One region of the Glaciecola sp. 2405UD65-10 genome, then DNA from elsewhere that is predicted to be linked to it. Evidence: predicted binding sites of a transcription regulator. Region 1 holds the regulator's gene; each other region holds the start of a gene.
The links. The regulator FNR, encoded in region 1, switches genes on or off when oxygen is low (the NO sensors DNR and NnrR bind a similar motif). The targets are predictions, from matches to a motif close to TTGATCTAGATCAA.
Positions count from the first base shown of each region.

Region 2: ccmA (cytochrome c biogenesis heme-transporting ATPase CcmA) is a predicted target of FNR. The motif match lies at 1,464-1,477, and genes of this name have one in related genera.
Region 3: ACOI22_RS05070 (DUF3149 domain-containing protein) is a predicted target of FNR. The motif match lies at 1,578-1,591, and genes of this name have one in related genera.

Region 1 is NZ_JBMEUF010000001.1:549,666-552,949, reverse strand. Features, by position in the region: gene ACOI22_RS02535 (heavy metal translocating P-type ATPase) at 1-314, shown strand, start outside; gene ccoS (cbb3-type cytochrome oxidase assembly protein CcoS) at 334-540, shown strand; gene ACOI22_RS02525 (sulfite exporter TauE/SafE family protein) at 533-1,201, shown strand; gene fnr (fumarate/nitrate reduction transcriptional regulator Fnr) at 1,231-1,965, shown strand; gene uspE (universal stress protein UspE) at 2,071-2,979, shown strand; gene ttcA (tRNA 2-thiocytidine(32) synthetase TtcA) at 3,056-3,284, shown strand, end outside.
Region 2 is NZ_JBMEUF010000001.1:1,320,959-1,324,242, forward strand. Features, by position in the region: partial or broken gene ACOI22_RS06075 (heme ABC transporter permease) at 1-47, opposite strand, end outside; gene ccmB (heme exporter protein CcmB) at 47-715, opposite strand; gene ccmA (cytochrome c biogenesis heme-transporting ATPase CcmA) at 724-1,347, opposite strand; gene ACOI22_RS06090 (hypothetical protein) at 1,567-3,284, shown strand, end outside.
Region 3 is NZ_JBMEUF010000001.1:1,103,898-1,107,181, reverse strand. Features, by position in the region: gene gshA (glutamate--cysteine ligase) at 1-814, shown strand, start outside; gene ACOI22_RS05075 (hypothetical protein) at 923-1,549, shown strand; gene ACOI22_RS05070 (DUF3149 domain-containing protein) at 1,716-1,838, shown strand; gene smrB (endonuclease SmrB) at 1,886-2,434, opposite strand; gene prmB (50S ribosomal protein L3 N(5)-glutamine methyltransferase) at 2,584-3,284, shown strand, end outside.

The DNA of each region.
Region 1 (3,284 bases):
GCGATGGAATTAACGACGCACCGGTTTTAGCTGCTGCAGATGTTTCTATTGCTGTGGGGAATGCTTCTGATCTGGCCAAGAATGCCGCCGATATTGTATTGCTTAATCCTAAATTAAATGCACTTGTAGACTTGCTAAAAATGGCAAAATTAACCAAGCGCAAAATCAAACAAAATATTGCATGGGCCTTATCGTATAATGTATTGGTATTGCCATTTGCTGTTATGGGCCTTTTAACGCCTTGGCAAGCAGCTTTGGGAATGTCTTTAAGTTCTATCATTGTAGTGTATAACTCTACTCGTCTATTGCGCTAGTTAACAAGAAGAAAAAGTAATGAGTATAATTTATGTGTTGATTCCACTAGCCATTATAATAGTTGCTATAGCTATAGCGGTATTTTTCTGGGCGGTTAAATCGAATCAATTTGATGATTTAGAAAGACAGGGCTACAGTATTTTATTTGATGATGACCTTAAAGAAAGCCCTACGCCAGAAACAGACAAACTAGAAGAAAATAGTAGTACTCACAAAAGTGATTGAATTTAGTTACGTATCTGCTTTTCTAGTTGGCTTAGCTGGCGGTGTACACTGCATAGGAATGTGTGGCGGCATTGCTGGCGCATTTACCTTTGCCATACCTAAAGGAGCGTCTCAATCCCCTTATTTGCTAGCGTATAACGTGGGTCGCATTTTAGCCTACTCAATTGCAGGCGGTATTACTGGTTATTTAGGCAGTATTTTTAGTAATTCATTAGCATCGGGCTTAGCCATCTTGCAAGTGTTAAGCATTGGTTTTTTATTATTATTAGCCCTTTACATTAGCGACCTATACAAGGGCTTATCTGCTCTTGAAAAAGCCGGCGGAACACTTTGGAGAAAGGTTGCGCCATTAGGCAAAAAGTTAATTCCATTTAAGAGCCCTTTTCATACCATTGCTTATGGTTTTATTTGGGGATGGCTACCATGCGGTTTAGTTTACTCGGCTTTATCGTGGAGTTTAGCTTCTGGCAATGCAATACAAGGCGCGCTATTTATGTTTAGTTTTGGCTTGGGTACCTTGCCAGCACTGCTTGCATCTAGCGTGGGTGCAAGTTTCCTATTGCCTCTTTTGCAACATAAACGAACGCGCCAAATAATCGCATTATTGCTATTTGTTTTTGCAATGTTTTTGACCTTTAGTCTATTTGGTAGTATAAATTAGCTTGGATTTTATTATATGAAAGAGTCTTCATGAGCAAAGGAACCGAACTATCTATACACTGCCAAAGCTGCAGTTTTAGCCATTTATGTTTACCGGTTAGCCTAAGCAAGAACGAACTTGAGTCATTAGACGATATTATTGAACGTAAACGCCCTCTTCATAAACATGATAAGTTAGTGAATGCAGGTGATAAATTCACCTCATTGTTTGCGGTTCGTTCAGGTTCTTTTAAGTCTTATATTAGCGACAAAGACGGCGTTGAACAGGTCATTGGCTTTCATTTTCCTGGCGATATTATAGGCTTTGATGCCCTGCGAGACGACGTACATCAAAGCTATTCTCAAGCATTAGAAACAGCAATGGTTTGCGAGCTTCCTTACGAAACGCTTGAGCAAGTTTCAAATGATTACCCCAAGCTTAGACAACAAATTATGCGTTTTATGAGCGCTGAAATTAAGAACGATCATGACCTAATGATGTTGTTAAGCAAAAGAAGCGCTGAAGAACGCTTATTGCATTTTTTGAATCATTTGTCAGAGCGCTTTGATGAAAGAGGTTATTCTTCGAAGCAATTTAACTTGTCAATGACAAGAAACGAAATTGGCAATTATTTAGGTTTAACGGTTGAAACTATTTCTAGATTGCTGACTCGCTTTCAAAAAGAAGGCTTGATTGGCGTTGAAGGGAAGTTAATCACTATTTTAGACTTTGATGCAGTTCAGCAACGTATTCCTGAAAATGAATTATCGGTTAGAGCTATTTAACAAATCTATTTATTACCTTTCTTATTGATCTCAAACAAAGTGGTTGAATGCATTATTTAAGCACTTTGTTTATATTTACTATGAATATAAAACTGGAGATCAAACATGTCTGCCTACCAAAAGATATTAGTCGTTATTAACCCTCACTCTGATAATCAGGACGCATTATATCGCGGCGTCTTTTTAGCAGAAAAGTTTAACTGCCAATTAGTGTTAGCTAGCGCTGTTTACGACAGCAGTTATGACATGCCTAAATTATTGAATTCAAACCAGCGTGAACTTCTAAAACAACGAGTGCTTGATGCTCAACATGAACGCTTACAAGAGTATGCCAGTCCATTTTCTCAATTAAGCAATGTACTATACAAAGTTGTATGGCATAAACACTTTCACAGAGGCATAGTTAAATTAGCCAAAACAGAAAATGTAGACTTGATCATAAAAGCCGCCAAGAATCACGATAAGTTATCACAACGTTTATTCACACCCAGTGATTGGCATATATTACGGCACAGTCATGCTAACGTGCTTATGGTTAAACATCATGAGATGCCTGAGGGCGGTAATATTGTTTGCGCAATAAGTTTAGAAGATAAAGACGAGCAACATGAATGTTTAAGTGATGAGGTTAGCTTAGCTGCAAACGCTTTTGCCAAAGTAATGGCCGGGCAGCTTTGTATAAGCAACTCATTTATAGGCGCGCCTGTTCACATAAGTATTGAAGTTCCGCAGTTTGATCCCCAAACCTACAACAGCAATGTTGAGCTCAGACGCAAAAATTTGATAAACAAACTATGCGATAAACATGCATTAAATAATACAAAACATTACGTTATGGAAGGTTTACCTGAAGATACTATCCCTCAACTATGTTCACAGCTTAACGCTGAGCTATTAGTATTGGGTTCAGTTGGACGAAAAGGCATAAAAGCAGCATTATTAGGTAATACCGCTGAACACATTATTGATAAAATAGGATGCGACACTTTGGTGGTTAAACCTAAAACCCCATAGATGTAAGCCTTTAAGATGGTAATAGCGAGGCAAGGTGCGGTATAATTGCCTCGTTTTTATTAATCATGTGTAAACTATGTCAGCCAAATCAAAATCCACTTACAATTTCAATAAACTACAAAAGCGTATACGACGCGAAACAGGCAAAGCCATCATCGACTTCAATATGATTGAAGATGGTGACAAAATAATGGTTTGTTTATCAGGCGGTAAAGATAGCTATACCATGCTTGATGTACTAATGTATTTTCAACGAATAGCCCCTATTCACTTTTCAATTATTGCGGTGAATTTAGACCAAAAGC
Region 2 (3,284 bases), 770 kb from region 1:
CCATAAGCTTTTTCTGGTTGCGCATACGAATGTAACCATTTCCACATTAGTTTTGACTCACTTTTAAAGAATATGCAATTACCGCAGGTGCCACGGCTAGGGCCAATAGGAGTATTGATGACATAATACCAATTTGAAAGCCGAAAGGTAAATTCATTGCAGCAGAATCTATTGTTGAAGTGGCAAAAATTAGTAACGGAATAAAAAGAGGGATTAATAATAAGGCGAGTAATACCCCCGAGCGCTGCAGGCCAACGGTTAAGGCAACACCTATTGCACCAATTAAGCTAATAGTTGGAGTGCCAACTAAAAGAGTAATAACAAGGGCAAGGTACATGTTTAAGCTCATATTCAAGAACAACGCTAACAACGGTGACAATATTAGTAAGGGCACAATATGCACTAGCCAATGATTAACAACTTTAACTAACACAATTAAATACAAGGGAAGTGGTGAAATAATCAATTGCTCTAAGCTGCCATCAGCAAAATCGTCTCTAAATAAGCGTTCTAAGCCCATAAGTAACGACAATATTGCTGCTACCCAAATAATAGCGCCGCTAACAAGTTGGAGGGTTTGAGGTGAAGGGCCTATTGCCAAGGGAAACAGGGTCACTACCATTAAGAAAAACATTAAGGGCTGCATTAATTCAGCGCGCTGGCGGTAAGCAATTGAAAAATCTCGTTTTGCCACCGCTAGTATGGCTCTGCGCATGCTCACCATTACCAGTTATACTCCATTTGTACCGTTCTAACATGATCTTGAATACTAAGGGCTTGGTGGGAGGTCATTAGAACCGCACCGCCACTATTAATAAAAGATAACATTTGTTGTTCAAGCATGTTTACCAAACCAACATCAAGCGCTGTAAAAGGTTCATCCAAAACCCATAGTTTCGCACTTTTGTGAAGCCATAGTTTTGCCAATGCTACTCTGCGCTGTTGACCTGCAGATAAACTCTTTACAGGAACATCATCAAGCCCAATTAATCCTAGATTATCTAAGGTCTCAAGAATAAATTGATTTTTGTTTTGATAGGCGCACATTTGATTAAAAAACTGAAGGTTTTCTATTGGTGTTAATAATGCATTTAAACCGAGTTTATGACCTATATATAATACTTGCTGTAAAGCGTGATTTGGCTCTGCGTGAACGTCAATGTTGTTTATTGCCACACTACCAGAAATAGGGGCGCTTAAGCCCACTAAAATGCGCAGTAGACTTGTTTTACCCGCGCCGTTTTCACCTTTAAGCAACACCAACTCACCACTTTTAATCGACAAATCAAAGTCTTGAAACAAGATCCTGTCTTGCTTTTCACAGCATATTTGTTTAGCAATTAACACGGTGGAAGTCAGTGCTCATGTGATTGAAAATTCAAGGGATACTAGCATATAAATTAGCGTAATTGCAGTAAAAGAGATGCAATTATAGTGTCTTGACCAAGCAATCATAAAGGTATTTGATTCAGCGCAATTAGAGGAAGCTCATTTTTGGCCGATACCATAGAATAACGCAGCATTTGTGAAAATAATGCTTACATAAAACTTACTTATACGGATGATATGTCTGACTTAAAAGCCGACAACCTAAATTCGCTGACCAAAATAGTAGAGACTCCTCGCTCAGCTTATGCAGAGAAGAGCCTTGATGAGCGCGCCCTGCCTACGCCTCAAGGAAAAGCTCTAGCCTTGACGGTAGTTTCAGTCAATCATGCGGATGTAGTTTTAAAAGCCCCCAACTCCAAGCAAGCAATAACGGTGAGTAAAGATGCTATATTAGGGCTTGATTCACAGCAATCGTTAAAAGCCGGTGATAAACTGATTTTGCTGAGTTCTACTGCAAAATCACTTAATTTTCATATTGAGCAAAGCCAAAGCATGCACGTGAAGCAGATGTCGGCTCCCTTAATTCAAAGTTTATCGAAACATTGGCCCGACATATCCATTAGCACCCTTAAAAAAGCCTTACCAAATTTGCTATCGCAAGTGTCATTACCTACCACGTCTCCTCTTAGTAGTAAGCTACTATCATCAATAGTGGATATTGCGCAAAAGACCGGTGAACCTATATTCTCAGCAACGCTAAATGCCAAAGTAAGCGCACTTACGAGTAACAATATAACACTCTCGTTAACCATTGCGCATATGAGTAAAACGAGTCAATTAAGCTTGCCTATGCCACTTGAATTACAAGGTAAAGTGCATACCGACGACACAGTAAAGCTGACATTAGACGCAAATATGACGAAAGGGGCTATCAAAAGCCTGAGTGTGAATAATGATATATCACTACCACAAAGTGCCTTGCGAAGTATTAACCAATATTTACATCAACGCCCCGCGAGTATAAAGCCCATATTAAATAATGTATTTTTGCATGAACAAATTAACAAGCCTCAAAACGCTACTGTACTTGATACAAGCTCCACAACGTTAAATAAGCTAGGAAAAGATATTTCAAGTAAATTGCTGGGGCAATTGTCGCCAAGTATGTTGGAAGAGGCGAAAATAGCAATTTCGGCATCGCCAACAATTAACAAGGGCCAGGCAAGTTCGAATGCCAATCAGCTACAAATAATGCTATTAGCAAAGCCCGTTATATTAAATATAGAGCGCACGAGTTTAGAAAAGCTACCTGAGCTTAAATTAAATACTAATGGTAAAAGCAGTCAATTTAGCCCAAGCGGCCAAATTCATCCAAATAGTAAAGTAAGCAACACTAAAGAAACGATTACTAATTTACTGCAAACAAAATTTGTTAGTAATATAGGGCAAGACCAAGTTGGTGAACTAAAAATAAAGCTAGCTAATGAGCTAAACCAAAGCTTAGCGCGAAGTTCAAGTGTAAGCGAGGGCATGTTTGGCGTAACAAAAATACTCGACAAAATAACAACAAGTGGCAGTCCTGACCTAAAAGCGTTTATCAAGAGCATTGCCGTGAGCCAACACCCTGACGAAGCCAAGGCCAATAAATCAGACGTTCTTACCGATTCAGACTTACGAAAGCAGTCGAATATTTCAGTTGACGATTTAAAACAAATATTTAATACCGCCGCTTTACCCGATGTTTCCATACTCAAAACTCCCAATGTTCAGGGAGCAGTGCCTTCAGGGTCATTTTTAAACGGTTTGGTAACCATGCTCCAAGCAAGTTTGTTGGCTAAACTTGCAAACCAACAACCTCAGTTAGCAAATCAGATAAATGCGTTACTTCCCACCTTAGCAAAAGCAGTTGCCCCTAAACAGGGGCAACAAAATGTAAAGACTTTACAAGAACTACA
Region 3 (3,284 bases), 550 kb from region 1:
TAGCGTGCGCAAAGCGATTGGGCAAAAAGCACCTGAATATAGCCAGTTTTCTAGCAGTGATGCACAAGGCTGGCAACAGTTGAATGGCAATATATTGCAAATTGAAAACGAGTTATATTCGCCTATTAGACCTAAGCAAATTGCCTTGTCACAAGAAATGCCAACTAATGCATTAGAAAATAGGGGCGTTAGTTATTTAGAAGTGCGCTCTTTAGACGTAAATCCATATTCTCCGATTGGAATAGAAGAAAGCCAATTCCACTACTTAGATGTTTTCTTACTTTATTGCTTGCTAGAGCCGTCACCTAAATTTGTTGAGAATTGTTTTGAAATTAGCCAAGACAATATTAATAAGACGGTTTTAGAAGGGCGAGACCCAAGTTTGATGCTGCAAAATGGCAGTGAAAAAATATCGTTAAAAGATTGGGGCTTAGGCTTAAATGAAGAGTTACTCAAAGTAGCGGCAATACTTGATGCAGCCAATGAAACCGACCGTTATTCTAAAGCGGTTAATTTGCAAAGCGAAAAATTTAATGACGCGAGTTTAACCGCCTCTGGTAAATGGCTCGCTACGCTTTTAGACAACAACATTGACAACAGTAGTTTGGGCTTAGAGCTAGCAAAAGAGTATAAGGCGCATATGTCAGGCCTTAATTATAAACATATACCTGAGCAAACCTTTGTAGAGCAAGCAAAGGCGTCAGTAATCGCGCAAAAAGAAATAGAGGCAAAAAACGAGAAACCGTTTGAACAATTTGTGAATGATTATTTCACCACACGTAAACCTCATAACCCTGATTTAGCTTGCGAATAGCAAGTTATAGGCAAAAAAAAGCCTGATGCAAAAGGCATCAGGCAATACACACTTAGGGAAATAATTAACACACATTAGTAAGAGCGACGTACTTGAGATTAGTTCATTATGTTTTTAAATAAATTCAAACATTTTTCAATTTGTTTAGTTGTATGCGGATTTTTGAGTGCTTGCGCAACAACGCAGCCCACTGAACGTGAAAATTTATGCCGTATTTTTGAAGAAAAAGATAGCTGGTATGATGCCGCGGCCGATATGCGTGAAAAATGGGGGGTGCCCATTCATGTACCTATGGCAATGATGTATCAAGAAAGCTCTTTTCGCCACGATGCACTACCCCCACGCGATTACGTCATGTTTGGACTGATTCCGTGGGGCAGGGTAAGTTCTGCCTATGGATACGCCCAAGCCAAAACCATGACTTGGAACGATTACAAAAAAGAAGCTGGCAGCATGTTCTCTGACCGTACCGATTTTGAAGATGCTATTGATTTTATGGGCTGGTTTATAAGTAAAACTCACAAAATAAATAAAATATCTAAATGGGATGCAGGCGCACAATACCTAAATTATCATGAAGGCTGGGGTGGTTATAAAAGAAAGTCTTACCGCAAAAAAGCATGGTTGGTAAAAGTAGCGAACAAAGTTGACGCTCGTTCAAGGCGCTATGCTGCACAACTTAAAACGTGTGAAGATGACTTAGATGATAACTGGTTTATTCGCCTGTTTAAGTAACAAAGCAAATGGGGAAACGTCATAAAAATTGATTTAGCTCAATAAACCGAGTGCTTAAGGGTTTTAGCTAACGAAAAAATTGATCAAGATCATCTTCGAAAATCTATTTTCAACTAATATTTACTCATCAGTTAACGCTACTTACATTAACTCAAAGGTGAATATTATGTTGGACTTATTACTTTCAGACCCCGTTGCTTGGGGCTCAATTCTTGGTATTTTTGTTGTTTGTTCTATATGCGCTTACTACGTTTATTTATTTTTACACAATGTAAAAGAAGATTTATAAAATAGATTGTTAGGCAGCCCTTATTTTAGAGCTAGTCCCAGCGCTTGTTAAAGCTTGTGCTCAATAAAATCAACATTGATTAATACGAGTAAGCCAGCTTTTCCACCAAAAGCTTTTGGGGCTTGAATAAAGCCAATCACGTCTTGGTGCTGAACTAGCCAGTTGGGAATCTTTTGCTTTAGTACGCCACTACCGTGGCCGTGGATAATATTTACGCACGGGTAATGACGTTGTTTAGCCTCAAATATTACTGCTATTATCTCTTCTTTAGCTTGGCGTGAACTTAGGCCATGTAGGTCAATTTCTATATCAGGTGGAATGTGGCCCATTTTGAGCTTTTTAAGTGCGTCTTTTGATTCAGCTTCGTTGTTTTTTAAATAAGAGAGCGGCTTATTGTGCGGCCAATGAGCTTGATATTCGTCTGAAAGTGCCACGCTAGCCAATTGCTGGCGTTTACTATTGTTTGGCGAATCTGATTTTTGTAACTTGGTAAGGTGCTTTTCTTTGCGCGTGGGTATGTATTTGTCGTAAACAACAGGCTTCGCATCTTTAAATAAAGCGGCAAACCCGCTGTCTTCATCGGTTTTTTTATTCATTCGCTTATTTTTAAAAGAAAAGTCATGTTAATTTAGTTATTATACCCAGTTCGTACACTCGTATGCATGCATATTGGCAATTAATTTTTCAAGCAAGTTGCTAGCAGTACATATAGTGATTAACTAAGGCGAAGTGAGTATAAAAGTAAATGGCTGAATTAGCCCCATCCCGTTTTAATAATGTTCAAGAGTTAAGTCATCAACTGCATAGTATTATCGACTATATTCGATTTGCGATGAGTGAGTTTAACCAGCATGATGTGTATTTTGGCCATGGTACTGAAAACCCATGGCAAGAGGCACACCGCTTAGTTTTCAGTGCTTTGGCCTTACCTTTAGACATTAGCCCACAAGAACAAGCCGTGTTTTACCCATGCACCCTAACTCATGACGAGCGAGCTACCATTTTGTCGTGGATAAAAACGCGCTGTGAAGAAGGCCTTCCCTTACCTTATTTGACGCAGCAAGCATGGTTTGCGGGTATGCCATTTTTTGTTGATGAACGCGTGTTAATACCGCGCTCACCCTTTGCTGAGCTTATTGCGAATAAATTCAGCGACTACGTATCATTACCAGAAAATCCCACTATTCTTGATATGTGTACAGGTGGTGGATGTATAGCTATAGCTTTAGCGTTTGCATTTGAAGAGGCTCAAGTAGATGCCGTTGATATTGACAGCGATGCACTTGACGTTGCCTCGTTTAATATAGCGTCTTACCAACTTGATGAACGTGTGTTTCCTATGCAGTCAGACTTATTCTCTAATTTAGGTGAGCAAAAGTATGACTTATTAGTGGTAAACCCGCCTTACGTAGATGCTGAAGATATGGACGATCTTCCACGCGAATA